Regions from separate parts of the Bradyrhizobium sp. CCGUVB14 genome, predicted to be linked through region 3. Evidence: predicted binding sites of a transcription regulator. Region 3 holds the regulator's gene; each other region holds the start of a gene.
What was found. Region 3 encodes LexA, which represses DNA repair genes until DNA is damaged. Its sites were predicted from a motif close to TGTTCNNNNTGTGTTCNG; they were not measured.
Positions count from the first base shown of each region.

Region 1: NLM32_RS25690 (single-stranded DNA-binding protein) is a predicted target of LexA. The motif match lies at 5,284-5,301, and genes of this name have one in related genera.
Region 2: NLM32_RS13890 (DUF3072 domain-containing protein) is a predicted target of LexA. The motif match lies at 4,733-4,750, and genes of this name have one in related genera.

Region 1 is NZ_JANADS010000001.1:5,518,057-5,524,397, reverse strand. It holds gene uvrA (excinuclease ABC subunit UvrA) at 1-1,085, opposite strand, end outside; gene NLM32_RS25710 (outer membrane protein) at 1,408-2,163, opposite strand; gene NLM32_RS25705 (outer membrane protein) at 2,322-3,074, opposite strand; gene NLM32_RS25700 (outer membrane protein) at 3,320-4,006, opposite strand; gene NLM32_RS25695 (outer membrane protein) at 4,240-5,010, opposite strand; gene NLM32_RS25690 (single-stranded DNA-binding protein) at 5,445-5,942, shown strand; gene NLM32_RS25685 (low molecular weight protein tyrosine phosphatase family protein) at 5,946-6,305, opposite strand.
Region 2 is NZ_JANADS010000001.1:3,025,007-3,031,347, forward strand. It holds gene NLM32_RS13860 (bifunctional diguanylate cyclase/phosphodiesterase) at 1-494, shown strand, start outside; gene NLM32_RS13865 (hypothetical protein) at 671-883, shown strand; gene NLM32_RS13870 (universal stress protein) at 906-1,742, opposite strand; gene NLM32_RS13875 (Do family serine endopeptidase) at 1,955-3,502, shown strand; gene NLM32_RS13880 (hypothetical protein) at 3,779-4,141, shown strand; gene NLM32_RS13885 (DUF6496 domain-containing protein) at 4,154-4,429, opposite strand; gene NLM32_RS13890 (DUF3072 domain-containing protein) at 4,502-4,696, opposite strand; gene NLM32_RS13895 (hypothetical protein) at 4,812-5,021, shown strand; gene NLM32_RS13900 (hypothetical protein) at 5,056-5,265, shown strand; gene NLM32_RS13905 (hypothetical protein) at 5,301-5,501, shown strand; gene NLM32_RS13910 (hypothetical protein) at 5,604-5,843, opposite strand; gene NLM32_RS13915 (hypothetical protein) at 5,942-6,145, opposite strand; gene NLM32_RS13920 (hypothetical protein) at 6,153-6,341, shown strand, end outside.
Region 3 is NZ_JANADS010000001.1:5,659,411-5,665,751, forward strand. It holds gene NLM32_RS26395 (alpha-hydroxy acid oxidase) at 180-1,307, shown strand; gene NLM32_RS26400 (HAD family phosphatase) at 1,312-1,938, shown strand; gene NLM32_RS26405 (hypothetical protein) at 2,074-2,259, shown strand; gene glp (gephyrin-like molybdotransferase Glp) at 2,490-3,701, shown strand; gene lexA (transcriptional repressor LexA) at 3,878-4,579, shown strand; gene NLM32_RS26420 (hypothetical protein) at 4,757-4,960, shown strand; gene NLM32_RS26425 (hypothetical protein) at 5,155-5,589, shown strand; gene NLM32_RS26430 (GAF domain-containing protein) at 5,803-6,341, shown strand, end outside.

The DNA.
Region 1 (6,341 bases), 140 kb from region 3:
CCGAGCGCGGTCAGCGTCTGGGTGTAATAGGGCGACGACGATTTGGCCCAGGGCGCGATCGCGCCCTTGCCGATCGCGAGCTCCTTGTCGGGGATGACGAGGTCCTCGTCGACATGCTGCTCGACGCCGAGGCCGCCGCAGGCCGGGCAGGCGCCATAGGGGTTGTTGAACGAGAACAGGCGCGGCTCGATCTCGGGAATGGTGAAGCCGGAGACCGGGCAGGCGAATTTTTCCGAGAACAGGATGCGCTCGGGCCCGCTCTTGTCGTGGATCTTCGCGGTCTTCTTTTTCTCTTCCGCAGGCGCAGCAGCGGCCGGCGCATCGGCATACTCGATCACCGCGAGGCCCTCGGCGAGCTTCAGCGCGGTCTCAAAACTTTCGGCGAGGCGCTGGCCGATGTCGGCGCGCACCACGATGCGGTCGACGACGACGTCGATGTCATGCGGGAATTTCTTGTCGAGCGTCGGCGCCTCCGCAAGCTCGTAGAAGGTGCCGTCGATCTTGACGCGCTGAAAGCCCTTCTTGAGCCATTCGGCGAGTTCCTTGCGGTACTCGCCCTTGCGGCCGCGCACGACGGGGGCGAGCAGGTAAAGGCGGGTGCCTTCCGGCAGCGTCAGCACGCGGTCGACCATCTGCGACACGGTCTGGCTCTCGATCGGCAGGCCCGTGGCCGGTGAATAGGGCACGCCGACGCGCGCCCAGAGCAGGCGCATGTAGTCGTAGATCTCGGTCACCGTGCCGACGGTCGAGCGCGGGTTCTTCGACGTCGTCTTCTGCTCGATCGAGATTGCCGGAGACAGGCCGTCGATCTGGTCGACGTCAGGCTTCTGCATCATCTCGAGGAACTGGCGGGCATAGGCCGAGAGCGACTCGACATAGCGGCGCTGGCCTTCCGCGTAGATCGTGTCGAAGGCGAGCGAGGATTTGCCGGAGCCTGAGAGGCCGGTGAATACCACCAGCTTGTCGCGGGGAATCTCGACGTCGATGTTCTTGAGGTTGTGCTCGCGCGCGCCACGGATCGTAATTGCGCGCAGGCTCGAGCCCGCGTTCTGCTGTTGGCGCTTCGCCTTGATCACTTCATCCATCCGAGTTGCCCTCAAGGAATCCCAAAGGTGCGCGATCGCGCCGACATAAAAGGCGCGCTTCGCCCGGAACCGGGATCGGCGCCGATGGGGTTGTCAGCGAACGTAGGAAGAACGGAGACGGATTTCCAGAGGGACTTGCGAATCGTCAACGGATTGTTGGCGCTCTGGCGAGACTTGGCAGTGACTTGGCAGTAGCGCGCCGTCCGGAACAAGCGAAGGGCCAGCGCAAGGCCGGCCCTTCGTTCGCGCTTGGATGCGGATTTGGGGCAATCCGCACACGACCAGGTCCTTGGAGGAAGTCCTTTTTCGAGGCGTATCTCGCTCAGTATTTGGCGACGACCGGGCCGCCCCAGCGATAGTTGACGCGGATCAGCCCGATGTCGATGTCCTGGCCGATCCGCTCGGTGCGACCGGGCGGAACGAGCGCAGCGCCGCCGAGATCGCCGCCGTGATGGCCGAGGAACAGATGGTCGTACTCGCCGCCGACCGACCAGTTTTCCGCAAAGGCATATTCCACGCCGAAGCCTGCACTGTAGCCCCAGCGGGTCTGGCTGAGCGTGTTGGACACGACGCCGACGCCCGGAACGAACTCGTCGTATTTGTCGTGAGCGACCGCTGCACCCGCCTTGCCGTAGAACAGCACGCTGTTCACGGTGTAGCCGAGCTGGCCGGTGAACAGACCAAAGCTGTCGATCCTGGTGCGGTTGTTCAGCGGCGCCAGCACCAGGCTGACATTGCTGCCCTTGAAGTCGGCCCAGTTGCCTTGGCCTTCCACGCCGAGAACCCAGTGCGCCTTCTGCCAGCGATAGCCGAGCTGGGCACCGACCGTGCCGCCGCTGGCATTGTGGCAGCCTTCGCCGACGGCCGGATTGATCGCAACGCCGCTGACGGCAACAACGCTCCAGCAGGCATGGCCGAGGCCGCCGCCGCCATTGATGCCGCCATAGACGCCGGTCCATTCGAGAGCGGGTACGGGCGCCACCGGCGCTTTGGGATAGAGCGGGAGATCCGCAGCAACGGCCGGTGCAAGCGCACCGCATGCGAACAGGCTGATCGCAGCCACTGCCCAAGTCTTCATGTCGCGTCCCCAACTCGCCGAACCAATTCGCGAGCGCCATGCGCGCGCCTTACGATTCCTTGACGGTTCGGCGCATCGGGGCGCGAAAACAAAAAGGCCGGCACAAGGCCGGCCTTTCGTAACGTGATGACGTCAGAGCCGAAGCTCAAAACGTTAGATCAATACCTGGCGACCACCGGGCCACCGAAGGTGTAGTTCACGCGAACCGTGGCCATATCCACGTCCTGCTTGATGCTGTCAGCGCGGAAGGGCAGGCCGAACGCGGTGAAGCTGTCGGTGTGCTTGCCCATGAACAGGTGGTTATATTCGACGCCGACGGACCAGTTCGGCGCGAAGCCGAACTCGATGCCGGTGCCAACGGCGCCGCCCCAACGCGTGTCGGTCGCGGAGCCGAACGTGACACCAGCCAGAGTGCCGCTGAACTTGTTGTGGGTGACGGCCGCGCCGCCCTTCACGTACCAGAGCACGTTGTTCCAGGCATAACCCACCTGGCCGGTGAAGAGGCCGAGGGCGTCGATCTTGGTATTGTTCACCAGCGGGAAGAAGGCGGCCGGCGAGCTCGTGTTCGAACCCTTCAGATCAGCCCAATCGCCCTGCGCTTCGAGGCCGAACACCCAGTTGGTGGCCTGCCAGCGATAACCAATCTGGCCGCCGACGAGGGCGCCGGTCGCATTATGGCAACCCTCGCTCGTCGTGGGGACGGCGACGCCAGCGACACTGGTCGTATCCCAGCAATTGTGGCTCGAGCCGCCGCCGGCGTTGCCGCCGATGTAGAAGCCGTTCCAGTTGTAGACCGAAGCCACGGCCACCGGGGCCTTGGTGTAGGGGCGTGCGGCGAGATCTGCGGCCATCGCGGGGGCGACTGCGCTCACTGCGAGCAAGCTGACGGAAGCGAACAAAATATTCTTCATTTCAACCTAATCCCCAGTTTCTGCTTGGCCGTCCCGTGTAGCGGAAGGGCATCGGACTCGAAGGTCCGTTCGCCTATGTCTAGCGCAATTAATCTACAGGTTGTGTGCCCGATAAGCCACAACATGCGGGAAAGCGCGTCCATCGAGATGACGGTTCGTCGCACCGGGCGGCGAAAACAAAAAGGCCGGCACAAGGCCGGCCTTTCGTAACCTGATGGCGTAAGAGCCGAAGCCCGGTACTGAACTCAGTACTTGGCGACGATCGGGCCGTTGAAATGATAGTTCACGCCGACCTGCACGGTGTGGAAGTTGAGCGTGCCGGTGGGCAGAGCGCCGGTGAAGTAGGTCTCGCCGCCGAGGCTGCGATAGAGGTACTCGCCCTTGACCGACCACTGCGGAGCGAAGAACGCCTCGACGCCCGCGCCGACGGTCCAGCCGGAGTGGAACTTGCTGTCCGACGCGGACACGCCGAGCGCGGAGAGGGTGATCTTGTTGTCGATCCAGGCGTAGCCGCCGGTGCCGTAGACCAGGACGTTGTTGATGGCGTAGCCGATACGGCCGCGCACGGTGCCCATCGCGTCGGTCTTGGAGCTGGCGGTCGCGGTCACGACGCCGAAGCCGGGGACGACGGTCGCGCCGGTCGCCGAAGCGCTGACATCGGCCCAGGCGCCGTCAGCCTCGACACCGAACACAACGTTGCCGGTCTGCCAGTTGTAGCCGGCGGTGCCGCCGACGAAGCCACCCTGCATCCGCGGGCTGCCCGAATCTTCCCAAGCGCCGCCGCCGACGATACCGAGATAGAAGCCGGTCCAATTGTAGACCGAAGCCACGGCCACAGGAGCCTTGGTGTAGGGGCGAGCCGCCAGGTCGGCAGCCGAAGCGGCGCCAGTGAGGGCGAGCAGAGCGGCCGAAGCCAACAAGATCTTCTTCATATTCAACAAATCCCAGTCCCAGTTTCTGTTTTGGACTTCCGTGCGTCGGAAGCAGTATCGGACGCTGTGGTCCAACTGACGTCGGCTTACACCACTGAAGCCGCAAGTTGTGTCTCTCAAATGCCACAACAGATAAAAAATGTAACAGTCGCTGACCTATAGTTCCCATCGGGAACAAAAACAAAAAGGCCGGCACAAGGCCGGCCTTTGATTCCTGAATGGTTTCAGATGGATCAGTACTTCGCGACGACGGGCGTACCCCAATTGAAGTGGTAGTTCACGCCGGCCTTGATGGTGTGAATCGTGTCGTTCCACTCCGAGCGATTCGCCACCACGGGCGAGTACTGGATCGTGCTCTTGCCGAGGTCGATGTAGTTGTACTCAACCTTTGCCGACCAGTTCGGAGCGAACATGTACTCCACGCCGGTACCGAGGGTCCAACCCCAGCGCCAGTCGTTCTGGACGAAAGTGTTGGCCGCGCCGCCGTTGAGGGCTGCGTCATAGCGGTGCTGAATATCGCCGACGGCCGCACCGCCGCTCACGAACCAGAGCGCCGGTCCCCAGGCGTAACCAACGCGGCCCTTGATGTCTCCGAAGCCGCGCAGCTTGGTGGCGTAGCTGTCGCCGAGGTTCGGCGGACCAACATTGATCACCGACGACCGACCGCTGATGTCGGCCCAGTGATAATCGCCCTCGAGACCAATGACGAAGGCGCCCATCTGCCAATTGTAGCCGGCGACGCCGCCGACGAAGCCGCCGCTGGTGTCGTAGTTCTGCGATCCGACGAAGGCGGGCGTATTGGGGGCAAGGAAATACGTTTCGTTGCTTCGGCCCCAGCCACCGCCGCCCTGAACACCGAGATAGAAGCCAGTCCAGGTGTAGATGGGAGCAGGTGCCACAATTGGCGCCTTGGTGTAGGGGCGTGCCGCCATATCCGCTGCGCTTGCGGGAGCCGACAAGCCCAACGCAACGATACCGATTGCTCCAAACAGAATTTTCTTCATTACAGTCTCCCCAATGTCGACCGCTCCAAAGGTCCCCGGAGCGGTCAGTCAGGCGCGACGCCCAAATGAACAATTTCGAGGCAACCTTACGCGCATCTCGAGGTGGAGTCCGTCTCCGGAATGCAACACTTGCCGGCCAATCGAAGACCGCGCAAGTTGATGAATGTTAAGAAGTTTTTGGCGTTTTACGGAACTCGGGAAAGTTCCAATTCATCGCACAGTGAATAGCGGCCTCAGGAACGCGTTGTGCACAAAATCGGCGCCAGTTTTGGCAGGAACAAATCTGGAACAAATATTCCGCCGATGCTATATATGGGGATAACCGAGGGCGTGGCGGGCCGATCAGTGCTCGTAAGCGTATAGGGTCGGCCCAACAGGCGGCAGCGCGGGCGCGCCTTTTCGAAATTCATTGGCATTTGGAGTGGAGAGCGGCGATGGCGGGAAGCGTCAACAAGGTCATTCTGGTTGGAAATCTTGGCAAGGATCCGGAGATCCGCCGCACCCAGGACGGGCGGCCGATCGCGAATCTGAGCATCGCCACCTCCGAGACCTGGCGCGACAAGAACAGCGGCGAGCGCAAGGAAAAGACCGAGTGGCATCGCGTCGTGATCTTCAATGAAGGGCTCTGCAAGGTCGCCGAGCAATATTTGAAGAAGGGCGCCAAGGTTTACATCGAGGGCGCACTGCAGACCCGCAAATGGACCGATCAGCAGGGCGCTGAGAAGTACTCCACCGAAGTCGTGCTCCAGGGCTTCAACTCGACCCTGACGATGCTCGACGGCCGCGGCGGTGGCGGCGGAGGCGGCAGCTTCGGCGACGAGCCGGGCGGCGATTTCGGCTCGTCCGGTCCGGTCAGCAGCGCACCGCGCCGCCCGGTTGCGGCCGGCGGCGGTGGCCGCAACAACGACATGGACGACGATATCCCGTTCTGAGGCTTAGCCTTTGACGCGGGTGGAGCGAGTTGGCGCGGGCCGGGACAGAAAACGACCGGCCCGGTTTTCGAGCATCCCGACCAAGACGGGATCCATGAACTCGTAGTCGTCCGGAATGTCGAGGCAAATGACGCGCTTGCCATTCAGGCTGGCGCGGAATTTCCGGTTCAGCTTGGTCCGATGGGCCTTCTCCATCACGAAGATGATGTCGGCCCATTCGACCTGTTCGGTCGACAACAGCACGTCTGCGTCGTTCGAGATGCCGGCCGAGTCGGTCTCGATCCCCGGCCAGGTCGAAAACACCTGCTCGGCCGTCGGACTGCGGAGGCGATTGGCGCTGCAGACGAAGAGGACGTTGGTCACTTTGACCGCTCCGAAATAGTCAGGGCTAGATACACA
Region 2 (6,341 bases), 2.6 Mb from region 3:
CGGTTCAGTTCCAGACAGGCGACCTCGAACGGTCGATCCACCGGATCCTGTTGGAGACGGGACTTGCGCCGACACGGCTCGAGGTCGAGATCACCGAGGGCGTGCTGATCGGCGATTTCGCCCGCGCGCTCAATCTGCTGCGGCGGCTGAAGGCGCTCGGCATCCGTATCGCGATGGATGATTTCGGCACCGGGTACTCGTCGCTGTCCTATCTCCAGTCGTTCCCGTTCGACAAGATCAAGATCGACCGCAGCTTCATCTCCGATCTCGAGACGACGCCGAAGTCGGCCGAGATCGTTCGTGCGGTCCTGAGCCTGGCGCACGCCCTGCACATACCGGTCGTCGCGGAAGGGGTGGAGACGGAGGCGCAGCGTGCCTTCCTCGAGTGCGAGGCCTGCGAGGAAATGCAGGGTTATCTGATCGGCCGGCCCGAACCGATCGAACGCTATTTCGATTTGATCGGCATCAACGTCGAACGCCGCCGTTACGCCTAAACCCATCACGAGTTTCAGGCTCGGGTTCGCCCGATAGGAACCAATGTGCGTCGTCCGGTTTCCCTAGAGTTAACCAAGGTTAAGCCGGCTGTGTACGCAGAAAATGTTTTGCACAACCGCCATCGGCGTGACGCAAATCAGGATAATAAGCCCGTGTGAATGCGAGGGAGGGTCTCATGGAGAACGTACGTCGCTACCGCGCGCTGGCGTCCCTCTGTCGCCAGCAGGCGGCCTATCGGCCGCTCCAGAACTGGCAGCTGCTCGGCCAGGCCGAACATTTCGAATATCTTGCCGAGATCGCGCTGAAGGCGCATTTCGACGCGTGCAATGCGCAACGCGAAGACGACGCCATCGCAGCCGCAGCATGGGAGCGACCCGCGGCGGCGTGAGCGTGGGTCCGTTCCGCCCTCGCTAATGCGACATCAGCGTCGGGACCGTCATGGCTTCCAGCATGGCGCGGGTCACGCCGCCGAGAAAGCGCTCATGCAATCGGGAATGGCCGTAGCCGCCCATCACCAGCACATCGAGGCTCTCGTCCGCCGCCAATGACAGGATGGTCGGCTGGATATTGGCGCGCGTGGCCGAAAGGCTGTCCGTGCGCGTCGACAGGCCGCGCCGGCCCAGATGTCTCGCCAGATTGCTCGCGGAAGCCTCCTCGGGAGCGGTGTCGGACTCGTTGATCGCAATGATCACGATCTCCTCGGCGCGTGCCAGCAATGGCGCTGCGTCGCGCATCGCGCGGCTCGCAAGCCGGCTGCCATCCCAGCAGATGCCGACCCGCTTCGCCCTGAATGTCCCGCGGAAGGTGTGGGGAAGGAACAACACCGGACCGCCCGCCTGGAACAGGATTTCGCCCGGCACGTCGTTGTCGAACGACGCCAGCGCCGGATCGGGCTGCAGCACGATGCTGAGATCATGCAGCCGTGCCATTTCGCCGAGGGAGGCAGCTGCATCGACCGGGATCGCACCGAGCGGGTGGCAGGTATAGGAGATCCCGGCGATGGCCGCTCCGCTTTTGAATACCGCGAGCGCCGCCTCGGCCCGTTCCATCGCGCGCTCGCGTTCCATCTCGAACACGGCTGCCACGGCAGCACCACCCTCCATGGCATAAGCAGCCGTGCCCGCGACATAGCCAACGGCGACCGCGTCGATGTGGGCGTTGAGCTTGGCCGCAAGCGAGATCGAGCCGTCGATCAGGGCGCGCATCGGGCGCTCGGTCGGAATGTGGACGAGAATATCCTTGTACATGGTGCGCCTCCGATGGCCATCATCCAATGGGCGCAGTTTTTCACTGCGCGGGGGGCTCGCGTTGAGCTGCATCAAGTGCGCGGCGAGGAAATTTAGCCTGCGGCCGCCCGCCGCGCTTTCTTTGCCAAGATTTAATCGCGTGGACGGGACGCCGTAAGGTGACGGTGTCCATGTTGGGTGCAAGGCGACTTACCCAACATGGACATTTCGACATGATCGATCGCGTCAATTCCGACACCAAAAGCACCCGTACAATTCTCAGGCCGCGCCGGCTCGCGCTGCTCGGCACTGTGGCCGCGCTTGGCGTGGCCGTGCTGGCTGCGTCTCCGGCTTCGACGCCGTTCGGCGTGAACTCCCTGATTTCGCCGGCGCAGGCCGCTGAGAGCGCCGCGACGCCGCCGGGCTTCGGCGACCTCGTCAGCAAGGTCAAGCCCGCCGTTATCTCGGTGCGGGTGAAGATCGACCAGGATAACGACAAGAGCGCGATGCTGCAGCAGAACCGGATGGATCAGGACGAGGATTCTCCGTTCGACCAGTTCCAGCGGCAGTTCGGCTTCCGCGGCCAGGGTGGCATGAATGGCATGCCGCGCCAGCGCCACCAGGTGATCACGGGCGAGGGCTCCGGCTTCTTTATCTCGGCCGACGGCTATGCCGTGACCAACAACCATGTCGTCGACCACGCCGAGTCCGTGCAGGTGACGATGGATGATGGCACGATCTACACCGCGAAGGTGGTCGGCACCGATCCGAAGACCGACCTCGCGCTGATCAAGGTCGACGGCAAGAAGGACTTCCCGTTCGTGAAATTCTCCGACCAGAAGCCGCGGATCGGCGACTGGGTGGTCGCGGTCGGCAATCCCTTCGGCCTCGGCGGCACCGTGACGGCCGGTATCGTCTCGGCCAGCGGCCGCGACATCGGCAACGGTCCCTATGACGACTACATCCAGATCGATGCGCCGATCAACAAGGGCAATTCCGGCGGTCCGGCCTTCGACATGAACGGCAACGTGATCGGCGTGAACACCGCGATCTTCTCGCCCTCGGGCGGCTCGGTCGGCATCGGCTTCGATATTCCGTCCTCGACCGCCAAGCTCGTGGTCGCGCAGCTCAAGGACAAGGGTGCCGTCACCCGTGGCTGGCTCGGTGTGCAGGTGCAGCCGGTGACCGCGGAGATCGCCGACAGCCTCGGCCTGAAGGCGGCGCGCGGCGCCATCGTCGACAACCCGCAGGATGGCAGCCCGGCAGCGAAGGCCGGCATCGAGGCGGGCGACGTCATCACCGCCGTCAACGGGACCGAGATCAAGGACTCACGCGATCTCGCCCGCACCATCGCCACGCTGGCGCCGGGCACGTCCGTAAAGCTCGACGTCGTTCACAAGGGCGACACCAAGACGGTGACGCTCGCGCTCGGCGAACTGTCGAACGAGCGGCAGGCCAAAGGAGGCGATAGGTCTGGTGACGGCAAGGCGCAGCAGGCTCCCGGCACGCCGCGCCTCGGCCTCAGCCTGGCACCGGCCGGCGAGGTCCAGGGCGCAGGTCAGAAGGGCGTCGTGGTCACCGAGGTCGACCCGCAGGGACCGGCAGCGCAGCGCGGCATCCAGACCGGCGACGTCATCCTCAATGTCGGCGGCAAGGCGGTCTCCAATGTCGGTGACGTCCGTTCCGAGCTGGCGCAGGCCAAATCGTCCGGCAAGAACAGCGTGCTGCTGCAGGTGAAGAGCGCTGAGGCGACCCGCTTCGTCGCGGTGCCGCTCGCCTGATTTCCGGATCCAAACGGCAAATTCAAAAGGCGGCCTACGGGCCGCCTTTTTCGTGCATACCTCTCGAGATACCCACAGGCCGCCGATAACATTCTCGTTAACGGCAGCATTGGTGACGGGTTCGTCCGAAAAAGCCGCGTTCGCTCGTCAGACTTTGGAATCGCGTGTTGTGCCTTGGCGGCAATGACGGCGCCGAGGCAAATTGCTGGGGTGGAACTTCGGACGTCCGGCAGCTTTATGGAACCGGCCGGTGGTCCGCATTTGATCGGTGCCGACATGGATCGATTGAAGCTCTCGCTGAAGCTTGCGCTGCTGCTGGCGCCACTCGTGCTGTCGACCGGAAATGCCCTGGGGCGCGACGACGGCCGCTTCACCGACTCACCGCTAAAACCCTGGTTCGACAGCCTGCGCAGCCATCTCGGTCCATGCTGTTCGGACGCGGACGGCGTTGCCGTCGCCGATCCCGACTGGGACTCGCACAATGGACATTACCGGGTTCGTCTTGACGGGGAGTGGGTCGAGGTCCCCGACGAAGCCGTAATTACCGAGCCGAACCGCGCAGGCCGCACCATGGTCTGGCCGGTCAAAACAGCGTTCGGCGTTTCGATTCGCTGCTTCATGCCCGGCAGCATGATCTGACGCCGGGCGGCGTCAGCGCTTGGCGGATTTCCGCTTCGAGCTCTTCTTGGCCGTCTTCTTCTTTGACGTTTTCTTTGACGTTTTCTTGGATGCCTTCTTCGGCACCTTCTTGCCCTTTGCGCGTGCCTCCGACAGGCCGATTGCGATCGCCTGCTTGCGGCTCTTCACGCGACCGCCGCGGCCGCCGGGTCCGCTCTTCGCGGTCCCCTTCTTGTAGCGCCGCATCTCTCGTTCGACATCACTGCCGGCACTGCGTGAGTAGCGGCGTTTCTTTGCCTTGCGTGCCATCAACTCTCTCCCTTGGCCTCGGAAGAGAACAGGAGGGCTGACGCAACGTTCCAAAGGCGCCGGCCGCGGGCCTCAGAAGGAGTTCGCGAGCTCGATCTCCGCTTCAAGCACCTGGATGCGGCGTGCGGCTTCGGCCGAGGACAGGCCGCGATCGTATTGCGCGGGCTGGTAGGCCTCTTCGCTCAGCCGCTTCAGCCGCAGCCCTTGCGCCCGGGTCATCTGCTCCATGAGAAAAGCCTTGGCGTCGTATTTACCCTGAACCTGCATCTCTGCTCTCCACTCTGAATTCGTGACTTGACTATATGTTCTTATTTTGTTCTAACAAGCCATGGACAACAGAATTAATGAAATTCGACGCAAAATCAGCGCCTTGAGGCTGGAGATGGCCGACGTCGAGGCGTCCGTGCGCGATCTCGTCAATCGCGATCGCGACTGCACCGAGCGGGCTCTGACGCAGATGGAGCTGCGCCGGAAAATCAATCTGCTGATCGGCGAATGGAAGGCCGCCGGCGGTGGCGGGGTGTTGCCCGACATCCGCGACCGGGTGCGTCTTCGTGCGCAGAAGAGCGAGAGCAGGGCCGCGCGCCGTTGAGACATGCCACGTCGGTGGCGGATGGAGGCTGGCGGTGGAAGAAGACCCGGACGCCTACCGGATTCTGAAACTCCGCGCCGAGATCCTCGAATTGGGCTCCGCGATCCGGCAATTGCAGCGCGAGGGCCTCGACGATGCCGCGGCCCAGCTCCTGATCACGCGCAAGCGGGCGCGGCTCGACCACCTCGTGAAGACAGCTCCCACAGGCGGCCACCTTAACATCACTGACATTCGACGCAGCTAAAGCGGTCGCGCAACGCGACATGCCGGAGCTCGTCCGTGCTGGAAGCCGAAATGGCCGCCCTGCTGAGGGCGGTGCTCGATGAAGTCTGTGCCGACCTTGCGCCGTCCGAAATGGCGATGCGCGAACGAATTGCCGCACGACTGGGTGATCTTGCTCGGTCGGGGCAATGTTCGGTCGACGATTTGAAGCGCGCCGGCCGGAACGTGCTGACCCGCGCGCCGACGATGTGGCGCTGAGCTCGCTGGCCATGTGCCTCGACTGCCGATCTAGACCGGCATGGCGAAAGCAACGAAAAGCCCCGCGTCGCCGCGGGGCTTCGCATTATATTGAGCCCGCGCTTACTTGCTCATTCCGTTCTGGGGCTTGGTCATGCTGCCACCCTGATCGCTGCCAGGGCCAGCACCGCCTTGGCCTGACGCGTCGGCAGGTACGGTCTTCTTCATGTTGGCGCCTGTCGTCTGCGACGACGAGGTCGATGATTCATGCTTCGCCTTGTGCGACTTGGCCTGCGCGGCGAAGGGCGCGGCAGCGAGGCCGGTTGCCAACATCACGGCGAGAGTGAGCTTGGTCGTGTTCATGCGCGGGAACTCCCTGAGTTGAATTGACGCAGGCAGAGCCAACCGCTCATTGCCGAGGGAGTTCCGAACCAAAGAGCGCATTGCGCTTCACGCGCGCTTCAAGATTCCTTGTCCTCGTTGAGGATGAACACGACGCCCGTCAGCGCCGCACCGATGGCAAACGTCGTCACCATCGTGCCGACAAAGACGAAGGCTGCCGCATGGCCGCCGTGATTCAGCAATTCTGCGACCGCGGGATTGGCCAGGATCAGTGCAAGTGTGAAGACCAGGCCGAGTGCCGCGCCCATCATCGCGTGTGTCATCAGCTTGATGATGCCGGTGGGAGAGATCAGGCTTGGCGATCTATTTGGCGACCTGTTTGGCGACTTTTTTGTGCGCATGGAACTGCCGATCGATCTGGCACGCCAACGCGCGTCGTCGTCGCGGGTTCCATTTTGCATGAAGGAATTGTCATCCCCCGCTTCATCCGACGTTCATGCCGATCTTGCCAGGATGAAC
Region 3 (6,341 bases):
ATATCGCAAAAATCCCTTCGCCCTGGCCTAAACTTTTGGCAACGTTCCGAAACCATCGCCCGCCAAGCGGGAATCGATCGGCCGAGCCACGCTTCGCAGCTATGCGATTTTAGGATGGTTTTGGAGGGCCGAACGAGATACCCGATGACATAACGCTTCAAATTCTCGGGAGGATAACAATGAACGAAGCACTCCGGCCGGAACGGAATGTCGAACTCGGCGCCAGCAGCGAGCCGTTCCAGAACCTGCACGAATTCATCCGGAAGGCACGTTCCAACCTCAACCAGAACGCCTGGGACTACATCGTCGGCGCGGCCGAAACCGAAACCACGATGCGCCGCAACCGCATGGCCCTGGACGAGATCGCTTTCCGTCCGCGTGTGCTGCGCGACGTGCGCAAGGTCGACGGCTCGGTCGAGCAGTTCGGCCGCAAGATGCGCCTGCCCGTGGTGCTCGCCCCCGTCGGCGCGCTGGAAATCTTCGATCCCCACGGAGCCGCCAGCGTCGCGCGCGCGGCCGGCACCTTCGGGGCGTCGCACATGTTGAGCTCGGTCTCCGAGCCCGGTCTCGAGAAGACCGCCGAAGCCGCTCCCGACGCGCTGCGCATGTACCAGCTCTACGTTCGCGGCGACGACGCATTCGTCGCCGACGTGGTCAGCCGCGCCGAGAAGGCCAAATATGCCGCCTTCTGCCTGACCGTCGACACCGCCCATTACAGCCGTCGTGAGCGTGACATCGCCAAGCGCTACGTTCGCGAGAGCCGCCTGCGCGCCACCGGCGGCGATTTCCAGAAGGGGCTGGAGTGGCGGACCGTGAAGATGGTCAAGGACAAGTTCAAGATACCGCTGATCCTCAAGGGCATCGCCACCGCCGAGGACGCGCAGATCGCGGTCGATCACGGCGTCGAGTGGATCTACGTCTCCAACCATGGCGGCCGCCAGCTCGATCACGGCCGCGGCGCCATGCATGTGCTGCCCGAGATCGTCGACGCCGTGAGGGGCCGCGCCAAGATCATGGTGGATGGCGGCATCTGCCGCGGCACCGACATCGTCAAGGCGATCGCGGCGGGCGCCGACCTTGTCGGCATCGGCCGGCTGCAATGCTGGGCCCTGGCGGCGGCCGGCGAGACCGGCGTGACGCGGATGCTCGAACTGCTCGAGGACGAGGTGCTGCGCTGCCTCGGGCTGCTTGGCGCCACCTCGTTCGCCGAGGTCAACAAATCCTGTCTGCACCAGGCCACCGCAACCAATGCGCCGAGTGTGTTCAGCGCGTTCCCGCTATTCGACCATGAACCCTACCGATACTGATAGAATGACATCGCTCTCACCCGGCAGCGCGGACGCGCTTCTGTTCGATCTCGGGCGCGTCGTGCTCGACATCGATTTCTCCAAGGCGATCGCCTGCTGGGCGGGACATGCAGGCCTCGAGCCCGAAGCCATCGTGACGCGCTATGAGCGCGACAGCGAGGCCTACCGGCTGCACGAGGTCGGCAGGATCAGCGACGAGGACTATTTCCAGTCGCTGCGCTCCTCGCTCGGCATCGGCATTTCAGATGCGCAATTCCTGGAAGGATGGAACGCGATCTTCGCCGGCGAGATGCCCGACATCGCGGAATTGCTGCCGCGCGCGGCCAAGCAGATGCCGCTCTACGCCTTCTCCAACACCAACCGCCCGCATGTCGACCATTTCTCGAAAGAGTATGCCGATCTGCTCGGTCATTTCCGCGCGCTGTACCTCTCCTCCAGCATCGGCCTGCGCAAACCTGATGCGGAAGCCTTCGACCACGTCGTCACCGCGATGGGGGTGCCCGCTAACCGGATCGTGTTCTTCGATGACCTCGCCGCGAACGTCGAAGGCGCCCGCGCCCGCGGGCTGAAGGCCGTGCATGTCACCTCGCCCCGCGACGTCGGCATTGCACTGAAGGCGCTGGGGATCTGACCGCCGTTTCCGGAGCAATTTCACCCGGAGGAGGAACCAAACGGCTCTGTGCATTTTTATACGAAGTTCCGGGAACGGAATGCCCCCTTCCGGACTCTAGAGTCGGTTGGGAATTCTACGAACGGACGTATCATCGTGTTGGGCAAAACCTACCTCACCAAGCAGGCCTCCCTGCTGGTCAAATTCGCCAGGACCACCTCTGATTCCGAGCTTTCCGCCAAGCTGATGAGCAAGGCGGCTGATCTGAAGGCCCAGGCCGATCCGATGCCCGACAGGGATCAAGGGCCTCAAGCGCCCGACGTCAGTCCGGAGGGGACCTGAGGATGCTGGCCGTGGCTTCCATCATCCTCGTGCTTGCCATGGCTATCCTCCTGCCCGTCTATCTCGCCTTCCGGACCATGCCCCGGCGGACCTGATGCTCCCACTCCATCGCCGCGCGGGTGATGCAGGATCAATCATCCTGCGCGACCGTCGTTTTGCCTCCGTGCCTGCACTCGGCTAGAACTCTCGCCGCTGATTTGCCCGAACGGGCGTAGCTGGAGTTTTTCACCGTGGCCCTGATGCCGGTTTCTGACGCGCTCGCCGCGGTGCTCGCCGGTGCGGAGCCACTGCCTGAAGAGACGGTCGCGCTCGAGGCGGCCTTTCATCGCGTGCTCGCACGCGACGTCGCGGCGCGGCGGACGCAGCCGCCCCAGGCGATGTCGGCGATGGATGGCTATGCCGTCCGCGCAGCCGATGCGGCGAAGATTGACACGACGCTCACCGTCGTTGGCGAGGTCGCTGCCGGCCGTCCGTTTGCAGGAACGGTCGGCGCCGGCGAAGCCGTGCGGATCTTCACCGGAGGCGTCGTTCCCGACGGCGCAGATGCGGTCGTGATCCAGGAAGACACTGTCGCTAACGGCAAGCACATCGCGATCAAGGAGGCAGCCCTCACCGGGCGGCACATCCGCCCGGCCGGCATCGACTTCTCCGAGGGCGACGTGCTCCTGCGCAAGGGCGCCAGGCTCACCGAGCGCGACCTCGCGCTCGCCGCCGGCATGAACCACCCGCAATTGGCCGTCCGCCGCCGCCCTAAGGTCGCGATTCTCGCGACCGGCGACGAGCTGGTGATGCCGGGCAGCACGCCGGGCCATGGCCAGATCGTCTATTCCAACGGCTACGCCCTGCATGCGCTCGCCCGCAGCGAGGGTGCCGACACCATCGACCTCGGCATTGCGGCCGACACGCTTGCCGCCACCACGGCCGGCATCCGGCGCGCGCGCGACTCCGGTGCCGACATCCTGATCACGACTGGCGGCGCCTCGGTCGGCGACCACGATCTGGTGCAGCAGGCGCTGAAGGACGAAGGCACCTCGATGGCGTTCTGGAAGATCGCGATGCGGCCGGGCAAACCGATGATGAACGGACAGCTCGGGGCGATGCGCGTGATCGGCCTGCCCGGCAATCCCGTGTCATCCTACGTGTGCGGCTTCCTGTTCATGGTGCCGCTGATTCGCGCGTTGTCCGGCCGTTCGATGGTTCATCACCGCCGCGAACGCGCGGTGCTCGGCCGCGACGTCTCCGCCAATGACCAGCGCGAGGATTACCTGCGCGCGCGCCTCGATCTGCGTGATGACGGCACGCTCATCGCGCTTCCCGTCAACCACCAGGACTCCTCGCTGCTTGCAAATCTCGCTGCGGCACAGGCACTTCTCGTGCGTGCGCCGTTCGCGCCGAAGGCCGAAGCGGGCGCGCCTTGCGAGGTGCTGCGACTGCCCGCCTGAGCGCATCGTTCGCAACCGTTCCGCGAACTTTGCCGCGTTCACGGTAAATTAAGCAGTTGCGGAACATGTATCGAACATATAGTGTCCGTTCATGATTTGTTTCGAGCATGTAGCGGCTTATCGCTGAATTCAGCGTCTCGGAATCGAACGACATCAACCGGGGGATTTTGGTCGAGATGTTAACGCGCAAACAGTACGAGCTCCTGCGGTTCATCAGCGAGCGCCTGAAGGAAAGCGGCGTGCCGCCCTCCTTCGACGAGATGAAGGACGCGCTCGATCTGCGCTCGAAATCAGGCATCCATCGCCTGATCACTGCGCTCGAGGAGCGCGGCTTCATCCGCCGCCTGCCCAACCGCGCCCGCGCCATCGAGGTGATCAAGCTGCCCGAGCTCCAGGCCGCCGCCGGCAGCCGCCGCGGCTTCACGCCGAGCGTCATCGAGGGCAATCTCGGCAAGGTGCGTACGACGTCGAGCCCGCCCGCCGACGAGGGCGAGCGGCCCGTGGCGGTGCCCGTGATGGGCCGGATCGCGGCCGGTACGCCGATCGAGGCTTTGCAAACCCGCAGCCACACCATCAGCGTCCCGCCCGACATGCTCGGCTCGGGCGAGCACTATGCGCTCGAGGTCCGCGGCGACTCCATGGTGGAGGCCGGCATTCTCGACGGCGACATGGCGCTGATCCAGCGCAACGAGAGCGCCGATACCGGTGATATCGTGGTCGCCCTGATCGACGACGAGGAAGCAACGCTCAAGCGTTTCCGCCGCCGCGGCGCCTCGATTGCGCTCGAGCCGGCGAATGCGGCCTATGAGGTCCGTATCCTGCCGCCCAACCGGGTCAAGATCCAGGGCAAGCTGATCGGGCTGTACCGGAAGTACTGAGCGCGTCGCAATCGACGACCGCAATCAACGATTGGAGCGGACGATTGTCCGCTCCGGCTGGATAGTCTTTCTGGTTTTGCACAGATTATCCGGCCCCCTCTCCAGCGCTACATCCTCGGCACGCCGCAACGAAGCACGCATCGCTTCGCAGGCCTTTGAGAGACCGAGGAGATCACCATGCGCAAGATCGTTTTGAGCACCGTCACGATGGCGCTGATTGCAGCATCAGCGTCTCAGGCTTTCGCCGCACAGCGGCAGCACCGTGCCCGCAAGGCACCGCAAGCGACGAGCGCGCAATTCGGCGATGCCCGCAACGCGATCGAGCGGCCATCACAACCGGCCTGGCCATACTCCGGTTGGTCGGCGCCCGCAGGCCGCTGAGGCAACGCGCTGTTCGAATGCACGAGAGCAGGCTTTGTTCCTCGCGCATTTGAAAAAGATAATGTGATCGCGCTCTGCGGATGCGAGCCGCAGATTTGCCCACAAACAAGCATAAGATCGCGGCCTTCCACTCTGATAGGGGCCTGCGCCTCAGCGGAGGCGCGGGTGCTCTATCCCGATTGAGGAGCACCCCGATGTGTGACTACAGCCTGCACGCTGTCGCGACGCGCCCCGCAGAAGTGGGCGAGACGATCGTCACGACAACCTTCCGCGGCACCTCGACGCGCGGCTTCGCCTCCGAAGCCGACATGTCCGTCGCGGTCTGCCTGCTTCCGGGAACGGAGCTCGCCTTCGCCGACAACGTCCGCTACGACAATCGCTGGATCTGGACCCGCACCGTCAATTCGCGCGTCGGCAAGTTCGGCAAGGTCGATCCGCACATTCCCGATCGTCATCACGACGCGATCGAATTCCCCGACGGCAAATACGTGCTGGTGACGCAGCTGGTCGAAGGCCAGCGCGCAACCGTCCTGCAACTGCCCGTGACGCAGCCGCTCGGCGAGCGCGAGCACAAGCCGCAGATCAGCGCCGACAGGCCGCCGACCATCACCCGCCTGCCGATCGGCTGACGACGCCATCCCCGGCCGACAGGTCGGGCCAGGATCGAGATATCCATCGCCGGCCGCGGCCGGCGAGATGGATTGGTTTGCGTCTGTGGAAATGATGAGCTCATCGCGCCAGCAAGTCGCACGAAGTTTGCGCTGCCTTGCCTGAATTTTGAACGTCCGCTCCGCAAGCAAATGGCCGATGCTGTTTGCAGCTTGAGGCAGCGGACAGGCTCGATGAAAACCTTCATTCGCGTCGTTGAACTCTGGGTGCCTGATCCAACGCGGACGCGGCTGGAATTCGGCGGCGGCCTCTACAGCGAAGGCCTGTCCGCGTTCAAGGCCGGCAGCGAGGATTTACGCTTCGGATATGACGAGGGCCTTCCCGGCAAGGCCTGGGCGAGCGGCCATCCCGTGATCCTCACAAAGTTCGCCAACTCCTATTTCAAGCGGACCGACCAGGCTCTCGAAGCCGGCCTGACCTGCGGGGTCGCCGTGCCGGTGTTTGCCGGCGAATTCCTGCAAGCCGTCATGGTGCTGTTCTGCGGCGACGACGAGGCCCATGTCGGCGCGATCGAGCTCTGGCACAACGATGCCGAGCTCTCGCACGAGATCGCGCTCGTCGACGGCTACTACGGCAGCGCCGACATGTTCGAGTTCAATTCCCGTCACACCAGATTTTCGCGCGGCTTCGGCCTGCCCGGACGCACCTGGAAAGCGGGCCTGCCGCTGATCATCAGGGATCTGCACGACGCCAAGAGTTTCCTGCGCTGGGA